2 linked regions of the Krasilnikovia cinnamomea genome follow. The protein of the gene in region 1 interacts with the protein of each later gene in a pairwise test. Links are inferred from orthologs where the notes say so. Each region holds a gene or a part of one and is shown in the gene's direction. Other genes may lie near its edges.

Evidence for each region. The genes of interacting proteins can lie anywhere in the genome.
Region 2: the proteins of EV385_RS10475 (region 1) and ndk interact in binary tests that used the Escherichia coli proteins (3 or more experiments, as listed by UniProt). The link is inferred for Krasilnikovia cinnamomea from one-to-one orthologs.

What each region holds. Positions count from the first base shown.
Region 1 is NZ_SHKY01000001.1:2,358,455-2,363,387, forward strand. The notes cover bases 719-3,588. They hold EV385_RS10475 (5-formyltetrahydrofolate cyclo-ligase), read left to right. Parts: upstream 719-1,745; coding sequence 1,746-2,432; downstream 2,433-3,588. Other genes in these bases: EV385_RS10470 (sensor domain-containing diguanylate cyclase), read right to left, coding at 719-1,667; EV385_RS34980 (hypothetical protein), read right to left, coding at 2,670-2,909; EV385_RS10485 (hypothetical protein), read left to right, coding at 3,072-3,588. In the rest of the region: more of EV385_RS10470, read right to left, coding at 1-718; more of EV385_RS10485, read left to right, coding at 3,589-3,656; EV385_RS10490 (hypothetical protein), read right to left, coding at 3,833-4,012; EV385_RS10495 (translation initiation factor 2), read left to right, coding at 4,075-4,401; EV385_RS10500 (DUF2231 domain-containing protein), read right to left, coding at 4,451-4,930. UniProt on the Escherichia coli protein: Involved in the removal of 5-formyltetrahydrofolate.
Region 2 is NZ_SHKY01000001.1:4,780,745-4,785,561, forward strand. What follows is about bases 956-3,709. They hold ndk (nucleoside-diphosphate kinase), read left to right. Parts: upstream 956-1,984; coding sequence 1,985-2,434; downstream 2,435-3,709. Other genes in these bases: EV385_RS21895 (VOC family protein), read right to left, coding at 956-1,869; EV385_RS21905 (carboxymuconolactone decarboxylase family protein), read right to left, coding at 2,431-2,871; EV385_RS21910 (ABC transporter permease), read right to left, coding at 2,918-3,703; EV385_RS21915 (ABC transporter permease), read right to left, coding at 3,700-3,709. Also shown: EV385_RS21890 (DUF4233 domain-containing protein), read left to right, coding at 1-60; more of EV385_RS21895, read right to left, coding at 67-955; more of EV385_RS21915, read right to left, coding at 3,710-4,470; EV385_RS21920 (ABC transporter ATP-binding protein), read right to left, coding at 4,467-4,817. UniProt on the Escherichia coli protein: Major role in the synthesis of nucleoside triphosphates other than ATP. The ATP gamma phosphate is transferred to the NDP beta phosphate via a ping-pong mechanism, using a phosphorylated active-site intermediate.

The sequences.
Region 1 (4,933 bases):
CGCCGGGCGAACTCCCCCAGCACCGTATCCCCCGCGGCATGCCCGTACGTGTCGTTGACGTTCTTGAAGTGATCCAGGTCGAGGACCAGTATGGCCAGCATGCGCCCGAACCGGCTGGCCCGCTCCACCTCGCGGCGCAGCGACTCACGCAGGTACCGGTAGTTCCACAGCCCGGTCAGCGGGTCGGTGAGGGAGAGCCGCTGCGCCTCCTCGTGCACGCGTACGTTGTGCACCGCGACCCCGGCCTGCCCCGCGAACGTCCGCAGCGTCATCAGGTCGGCGTCGTCGAACTCGTCCATGCCGAGCCGGTCATAGAGGGCGAGCACCCCCAGCACGACCGGCGCGGCCGAGCCGGTGGCCTCGCCTGGCACCAGGGGATCCCCGACGGTCGGCGGCGCGCAGATGGGCACCGCGACGTACGTGCGGCACGGGGGTTCCCCACCCGGGTGCGATCCACGCTGGGCCACGCCCGTGGCGGCCACGGTGCCGAGCACTCCCTCGCCGAGCGGCACCCGCAGGCCGGGCAGTTCGGTCTCCGGGACGTCCCAGCGTCCGCTCAGGCCCTCGGCGCAGCGCGCCACCAGAACGTGATCGGCCGGGTCGATGAGCAGCACGACGCCGCCCCGGGCCCCGGTCGCGGACAGCGCGGTCTGCAGGATGACCCGCAGGATCCGGTGCACGTCGTGGGTGCTGGACAGGGTGTCGCCGAGGATCGCCAGGTGCCCGCGCAGCTGGTCGCGGCTGGCGGTCAGTGCCTGCACGTAGGTCCGCAGCTCGCGGGTCATCCGGTTGAACGTGCTGGCCAGCCGACCGAGTTCGTCGTGGCGTAGCACCGGGACGCGGGTGTCCAGTTCGCCGTCCGCGACCCGGCCGGCGGCCCACACCAGGTCGGCCAGCGGCCGGGTGGTGGAGCGGGCCAGCCACCGCGCCACCAGGACCGCGACGGCGGCCACGGCGAGGTCGGCGCCGATGAGCAGGGCGTACAGGCCGGTCGGGCCGCCGCCGGGCACGGAGACGGCCAGGGGCAGCGGCTGGCCGGGGGCGAGGGCGATCCGGCGTACGAACCGGTCGCCGTCGGTGGTGCGCCGGACCTGGCCGTCTCCGTGCCCGGCGGAGGGCAGCCCGGCGGCGAGCGCGGCGACGTGCGACCGGGCGTACGGGGGCTCGGTGCTTTCCGTGGGTGCGGCCCCGGCGCCGTCGCCGGAGAGCAGGGTGACCTCGGCGCCGCTGGAGGCGGCGAGCCGGTCCACGAACGCCGCGTCGAGCACCTGCCCGGCGGCGACCGTGACGCCGGGCGCCTGGGCTCGGGCGGCGATGGCGGCCACCCCGACGTCGGCGGGGTCGGCGCAGTCCCGCCAGTGCGCGGGTGGAGCGCTTCCGGTCCGGCCGATGGTGATCTCGGCGGCCAGGCCACGGGCGATGAGCTGGTCCGCCGCCAGCCGCCGGTCAGCCGTCGGCAGCACGGCGACCGCGTCGGCGACCGCCTGCAGTTGGCGGCACACGGCGCCGATCGCGGTGCGCACCGTGGTGGCGGCATGATCGAGCCGTTCGACGGCGCGATCGCGGCGCACGGTGGCCACGGTCATGCCGACGAACACCGAGCCCAGCAGAACCGGGCCGAGCACCACCACCAGGAAGGCGGTCGTGAGCCGCCCACGTAGCGTCACACGTCCTCCTGGAGGTGGCCCTGTTCGAGCGATGCTGACATAGTGTGCACCGTTTGCCCGTTTCGAGGAGGTGGTTGAATGCCTGATTTCGCCCTTGGAGCGGAAAGATCTCGGTCTCAGAAGCTTGCGCTGCGTAGAAAGCTGCTGCAGGCCCGCGGATCGCTGACCACGGAGGCCCGCGAACGGGCCGCGGCGGCGCTCCAGGCGGAACTGCTTTCCCTGGTACGGCGGCTGCCGGTGCCTGGGCGGCCGCCGGTCGATGCAGAACCCGCTTCGGCACGGCGACGGCCGCCGGTGACCATCAGCGCGTATGTGCCGATCGGGGCCGAGCCCGGCGGCCCCGACCTGCCGGAGGCACTGGCCCGGGCGCTGCAGCCGGACGCCGAGCTGCTGCTCCCGGTCCTCCTGGAGGACGGCGACCTGGACTGGGCCCGGTACACCGGGCCGGACTCGCTGCGCCCGGGGCCGCGCGGGCTGCGGGAGCCGACCGGTCCGCGGCAGGGCGTGACCGCGATCACGGCCGCCGATCTGGTCGTCGTCCCCGCCCTCGCGGTCGACCGGGCGGGACGGCGGCTCGGTCGCGGTGGCGGCTCGTACGACCGCGCGCTCGCCCGCGTGACGCCCGCGACCTTGACCGTGGCACTGCTGCACGACGGCGAGCTGATGGCGGAGGTACCGGCCGAGGCGCACGATCGACGGGTGCGCGCGGCCATCAGTCCCGGCAGGGGCCTGACCCTCATGGCGGGCGAGGAGTGGACGAAATAAGCTCCGATGGCGCAGCATTGGCACTCGGTGACGGCGAGTGCCAGCGCCGAGTGAGTTTGGCTGTCGAGAACGCGGAGGATCCGTGCCCACGTACCAGTACGCCTGCACCGAGTGTGGCGAGCAGCTCGAGGCGGTGCAGTCCTTCTCCGACCCGGCGCTGACCGAGTGCCCGGCGTGCCAGGGCCGCCTGCGCAAGGTCTTCAACTCCGTCGGAATCGTCTTCAAGGGGTCGGGCTTCTACCGCAACGACTCCCGCTCCGGCAACGGTGGATCCGGGAAGCCGACCACCTCCTCCGAGCCGAAGCCGGAGGCCGCGAAGTCGGACACGTCGAAGTCCGACGCCGCGAAGCCCAGCAGCGATTCGAGCACGTCCTCGAAGACGTCCGCCTCGTCGGCAAGCTCGTCCTCCAGCACCAGCGCACCGGCCGCCGCCTCCGCCTGAGTCGAGCGGCACGGCCGCCACCACATCCCGGTCACCCATGTCTCCACCTAAGCGGCCGGACGGCACCACCCGCCCGTTATCCACATCGCCGCGTTGTCCACAGGCCGCCCGCCGGGTGGCCGGTGCACTCCGTAACGTCGGCCATGCCGGCGCGCATCGCGACGGAGGAGGCAGGGCACCGGCGGCGGGGAGGCGCGATGGCAGGCACGGGGCGTGGGGGCGACGTACGGCCGCTGGGGCCGTTCCGGCGCGGCCGGGAGGCAGCGGAGCCGCGACTCGATCCGGCGCGCTGGCGGCGGCCGGGCCGCGGCACCTTGATGAGGCTGGCCGCGATGGCCGCGCTGCTGATCACGGCAGCGCTGATGAGCTGGTCCGGCCCAACAACCAGGTGCCCGCCGGAGTCGTCACCGGCGCGCGACACCGGCGGAGGCGCGTCCACCCCGGGTGGCCCCGCAACCACGGCCACGCCGCGTGCCTCGGCTCGCGGGCGGCCAAGCCTGCCCCACGGGACGGTCGGCCTGCCCGTGCGCCTGGCCGAGCCCGCCGCCCTGGCGCTGGTGCATTCGGGCGACCGGGTCGACCTGTTCCGGGTGCACGGCACGGGCCAGCCGGACGAGGACAGGCCTACCGTGGCGCGGGGCGCGCTCGTGCTGGACGTGACCGCTCCTGACGATCCAGTTGGGGGCGGCCTCCTGCTCGCGCTCACCCCGGCGGAGGCAGATCGCGCCGTGGCGACACCGGCCGGGGCGGGCTACGCCGTGGTGATCCGCCCCGTCCCGTGACGGCGGTCCGAATCCAGCCAGGCCAGCGCCACGGCCGCCGAGACCACCAAGACCGCCACAGCCGCCGAGACCGCCACAGCCGCCACGGCCCCAACACCGGCGAGACCGGCGAGACCGGCGAGAGGATCGTTGCCCGGCATTTCGTCACCCGTGTGGGGCCGGCCTGACGGCGGCGCTCAGTCCCAGTGCGGCGGGCGGTCCTCCAGCAGGCGGGCGTCGTTCGTGTCCTCGCGGTCGCCCCAGCCGCGCTCCGTGTCATCGCGGGTCTGCTCCGGCAGCAGCGGCGCCTCCTCGGACTCGAAGTCCACGGTGCGCTCACCGTCGGAGTCGTGTTCGGGCTGTTCCAGGATGTCCACGATTACGAGGGTAAGCCGCGCCCCCGCAATCCTCGTTCGCCGGGGATGTAGCGTCGGTGAACGTGAGCGCCCCGACCGGTAACGAGGACGACGCCTACTGGCGGCGCCCGGCGCAGGATTCCGAGCCGGCCCACCCGGATCCGGCGGCGCCGGGGCCGCAACCGGCCGCCCCGTATCCCGGCCCGCCCCGTATGGACCCGCCGCCCTCGTACTGGCGCCCACCGACCGTCGCCCAGCCGCCCCCGCCGCGGGCCATGCCCGCGCAGGACATGGACGCCCTTGATGAGGAGGAAGGCTCGGCGCGGACGGTGACCTACGGCGTCGGGCTGGTGGCGGGCGCGATCGGGCTCATCCTGATGTGCCTGCTCTGCGCGCGCGCACTCGTCTGAGCGCTCCCGTCCCGGCCGGCACCCCACATGCCGGCCGGGACGGAGCTGATCAGGACCCCGAGCCCCACACGGCGTGGGCGCCCGAGTCGCCGGTCCGGAAGACGTAGTAGCCGGCCACCGCGGCCAACGCCACCACCACGATCGCCAGAACCACCTCGGCGGGGCGCGGCAGCCCCCGGCCGGAACGGCCGAGCGTGAAGAAGACCATCACGAGCGTGGCCACCCCGAGTGCCACCGAGAACCACAACGTCAGACGGCCGAAGTTCATGTGATCGTCCAGAATGCCCAGGATGGGTCCCCGCATGCCCTGCTGGACCAGCCGGTCGTACAGTTGCTCGCCCGACTCGACCGCCACCCACACGGTGACCGGGGCGGCGATCGCCAGCAGAGCGGCCGCCCAGCCGACGCGCGGCCGCCAGCGCGGCACGACCGCATAGACCACGGAAACCAGGGCCAGCAACGGCACGAACACCACGGCGGCGTGCAGCACCAGGGCATGCACTGGCAGACCGTTCACCTGATCGAACACGGC
Region 2 (4,817 bases), 2.4 Mb from region 1 along the record:
CTGATCTTCGGCGCGGCCTGGGCGTACGCGACGTACGTGCGCCGCACGATCCTGGGCTGAGCGTCCTCAGCCGATCGCCCGCCACTGGGTGATGGCGATGTTGTGGTCGTCCGGGTCGTGGAACGACGCCGCCCACAGCTCCAGCCGGTCACCGCGGTTCACCGGGCGGGGCGCGTGCACGAACGTGATGCCCTTGCGCTTCAGCTCCGCGTACACGGCCTCGACGTCGCCGACCTCCAGGTTGAGATGGATGAGGCGGCCTGCGGTGGCGGACAGGTCGTGCACCGAGCGCAGGACGAGGCGGGTGTCACCGGAGGCGAGCACCGCGCTGCCGTCGCCGCTGTCGATCTGGAAGAAGCCGAGGACGTCGCGGTAGAACGCGATCGAGCGTGCGAGGTCCGTGACGAGGACGGTGATCCCGACGCCGTGGATCGCGGCGGCCGTGCCGGGGCGGGCACTGGGGTACGCGGTGATCAGCTCGTCGGCTCGCTCATCGGGTTCGTACCCGCCGTCGAGGTCCGTCCAGGGGCGGCCGGTGGGGGGCTGCGGTGGGTCGGCCATCGGGGGCCGGGGCTGGTCGGCCGACCGGGGCTGCGGTACCACCGGAGCGGCCGGCCCGGCGGGTTCGTCGGCCGGGGCTGGCGGTGCAGGCGCGGGCGGGGCTGGCGCGGCGCCGTCGAGCGGGATGTCGATCTCGCAGTCGTGGGCGAGGTCGGGTTCGGCCTCGTCGGCAGTGCCGGGACCGGCCGGGGAACGCCGGTCCTCCGGCGGCGCGGGGTCGGTCAGCTGCTCGGGGGAGACGCGCTGCTCCGGCGCGGGTGCGGCGCTCGTCGGCGACGCCGCGGCCCCGGGGGTGGCCGACATCGGTGGCGGTTCCGGTGCAGGGGTGCCGGTCGCCGGGGATGGTTCCGCGGCGTCAGTCGTCGGCGACGGTTCCGGGGTGTCAGTCGTCGGTTCACCGGTAGGGGTCGTCGGCGACGGTGCACCGGTAATGCTCGTGGGCGACGATACCGGCGCGGTGGGTGTACCCGTGCCGGGATCCAGCGTCGCGGTCGCCACGCGTGGGCGGGGACTCGGGCGGGAGCCGTTGGGCCGTGGCCCGGCGGGGCCACTCGGACCGGCGGTCGCCTCCGGTGCGGTCTCCTCGTGCAGTTGGTCATCGCGGCCGTGGTCGTCGTCGGGGTCGACCAGTTGACCTTCGAGGATCATCGGGCCGCCGGGCGCGTCGCGCACGATCACGGTGCCCGCCGGTTCCTGCGCCTGCTGGCCGGAGCGGGGGGCGGGTGGCGGGGGCGGCTCGTCGGGGCTGAGGAGCCAGGTGCGTTCGCGGGTGGCCCACGGTGGGGGCTCCGGCTCCCCGAGCAGATCGTCGTCGGACGGCTCATCCAGCGGGTCATGGCTGGGCGCGGGGGCATTCAGCACCGTGGCGTCGGCTCGCGACGGCGCGTCCTCCCAGGTGATCCGTACCCGGCGCATGTCGTCGACGTCCACCGTCACGGGCAGGGTGTCACCCGGGACGGGCCACTTGTCGACCGGGACGCGGGGGTCCCGGATGACCACCTCGGAGATCGGCAGGCCCGGGGCGATGACGACGACCTGCAACTCGGCGCGGCCGTACACGGATGAGGAGGGTGGTTCCGAGACGGCCTTGACCTGGGCGGTGCCGCTCACCCACGCGCGGGCGCCGCGGCGCACGACGTTGACCATGGCCAGGGCGATCGCGAGGGCCAGCAGGGACACGCCGAGGGCGACGATCGACCAGCTCGACAGGCCGAGCCCGAACAGCAGGACGAAGACGGCGATGGTGCCGAGCACCGCGGCCAGCAGCTTGCGGGCCGGGGCGATGGGGCGGCCGTTCTGGTTCGCCACTGTGGACCTCCCGAGTAGTACCGCAAGGCTAGGCCGCCGCGACGCTATCGGGAAAGTCGGCTTTGTGGGCGGTGGCCGCTCGCGGCGCCACCGGTACCGATAGGCTGACCCCGGCATGCCGTCTCGCCCCGACCAGGAGGAATCCGTGTCCACCAGCGCTGCCGAGCGCTCGCTCGTGCTCATCAAGCCGGACGCCGTGCGGCGCGGCCTCGTCGGCGAGATCCTCGGCCGCTTCGAGCGCAAGGGGCTCGTGATCGAGGAGATGGTGCTGCGCACCATGGACGCGGAACTTGCCGATCAGCACTACGCCGAGCACGTGGACAAGGCGTTCTATCCCCCGCTGAAGGACTTCATGACCGGCGGGCCGCTGGTCGCCGTCGTCATCAGCGGCGACGAGGCGATCGACGTCGTGCGCGCGATGATCGGCGCCACGGACGGGCGCAAGGCCGCCGCGGGGACGCTGCGCGGCGACCTGTCGCTGTCGAACCGGGAGAATCTGGTGCACGCGTCCGACTCGCCCGACAGCGCCAAGCGTGAGCTGGCGCTGTGGTTCCCGCACCTTTAGGTCGCCTGCGGCGGTTCCGTACGGGTCGAGATGGCCAGCCGGTTCCACACGTTGATCGTGGCGATCGCCATCAGCAGGTTGGCCAGCTCCTCGGGCGTGAACTGCTTGGCGGCCGCGTCCCACACGTTGTCGGGCACGCCCTGGTCGCCGAGCCGGGTGACCGCGTCGGTCAGGGCTAGCGCGGCGCGTTCCCGCTCGGTGTAGAACGGGCTGTCGTGCCAGGCCGCGACGCCGAACAGGCGGCGGCTGTCCTCGCCCGCGGCCAGGGCGTCCCGGCTGTGCATGTCGACGCAGAACGCGCAGCCGTTCACCATCGAGGCGCGCAGTTTGACCAGTTCGTACAGGACCGGGTCGTTGTGTTTGCGGGCGTAGACCTCCATGCCCAGGACGGCCTTGTAGGCCTCCGGGGCGACCTCGTTCACGGCCAGGCGCGGCATGGTGCCCTCCTCGTGAGCCGGCGACACAGCAAGGCGGTGACACGGCTCACAGCGTATCGAGGGTCGCGTGGGCCCGCGACTCCGCCTCGAAGACCTTGAGCAGCACCGCCGCGGCGACCGCGTAGCCGACACCGATGACGCATTCCCAGCCCAGCGCCGGGGCCGCCGCCCCGAAGCCCTGGCCCGCCGCCAGCAGCCGCGCGGCCTGCGCCGCGTGGGTGATCGGCAGCCCCTCGCCGATCGTGGCCATCCAGCCCGGCAGCCGCTCCGCGGGTACGTTGACGCCGGTCAGCAGCAGCAACAGCGCCACGCTGACGTTGGACACCACCCAGACGTCGCGGAACCGCAGCCCCAGGGCGCCCAGGGTGAGCCCGAAGGAGCCGCAGGACAACGAGCCGACGGCCAGGGCCAGCGCCAGGCCGGGCAGGGCGCCGGGCGGGATCCGCAGCCCGAGCAGCAGCGCACCGCCGGCGAGGGTGAACGCGGCGATCAGCAGGCCGTTGCCCGCGTACGGCAGGGCGCGGCCCAGGAACAGGGCCGTGCGGCTGCGCGGGGACAGCAGCACGTGGCCGAGGGTGCCGAAGCGCCGCTCGTTGGCCACCGCCATCGTGCCGCCGAAGACGCAGGCCAGTGACGCGGCCAGGACCGCGTTGCCGACGATGTAGAACCGGTCGTCGGCCACCTGCAGCTGCCGCCCCAGGTAGGCGAAGAACAGCAGTTGGAACAGCGGGCCGACCAGCAGCGTGCCGATGAACATGCCGGGCGTCGTCCAGTTGAACAGCGCCCGGTAGGCGATGACGCCGCCCACGGCGACCAGACGCGCGGTCCTCATGCGAGCGCCAGGGTGGCGGCGGCGCGCGCGCGCCGTTCGACCCGGACCAGTGCGAACGCGCCGAGCACGGCGCAGGCGGTGCTGATCGCGAGGCAGATGCCGACCGACGGCCAGACCGGGCCGCCGCTGGTCGCCTCGCGCAGCGCGCGGGCGCCCCAGGTGGTGGGCAGGACCGCGGCCAGCGGGGCGGTCCAGGAGGGCAGCATGGTGATCGGTACGAGCATTCCGGAGACCAGCCAGACCGGATATTCGAGCGTGTTGGACAGTGCGTTCGCGTTGCGCATCAGCACGAAGGTGGCCGCCATCAGCAGGCCGAACATGCCGAGGGCGAAGACGCAGACCACCGCGGCGACCGTGAACGCGGCCGGGTGGGCGAAGTCGAGCCGGATGCCGTAGAGCACCCGGCCCCACGCGAGCGTGGCCAGCATGGCGTAGGTGCCGGTGAGGGCGGTGGCGATGGTGATGGGAAGGATGACCAGCACCGGCCGCCGTGGGGCCAGCATGATCATTTCCAGGGTGCCCTGCCAGCGCTGGCTCTGGATCGCGCCGCCGGAGCCGAACAGCACCGACGACCAGATGCCCATCAGCCCGGCGCCCACCGACGCCTCGAGCAGGCGGTGCTCGCCGGACCCGGCGCGGAACAGGTACACCGCCAGCGTGGCCTGCACGACCGGCACGATCAGGTTGGTGGCGATCTCGAACTGCGAGCGGCTCATCTGCTTGGCGTGCAGCAGCACCCCGACCGCGATCATCCGTACGGTTCTCACGCGCCGGTCCCGTTCACGATGGCCACGTAGGCGTCCTCCAGGGTCGGTTCGCGGCTGGTGACCCGGCCGATCCGGATGCCGGCCAGCTCGCGCAGCACGTCGGCCTGGACGTCCACCGCGGCGTCGGATTGGACGGTGAGCAGCTGCAGGGCACCGCGGGCTTCGACCGCGGTCTCCCGTACGCCCGGCAGCTTGCTCACCGCGGTCATTGCGGCGTCCGGCACCCCGTACGCCTCCACCTCGACGACCCGGCGTCCGTCCGCGTGGTGGCGCAGTTCGGCCGGGGTGCCCAGGGCCTGGATCCGGCCGTCGGCGATGACGGCGATGCGGTCGCACAGCTCGTCTGC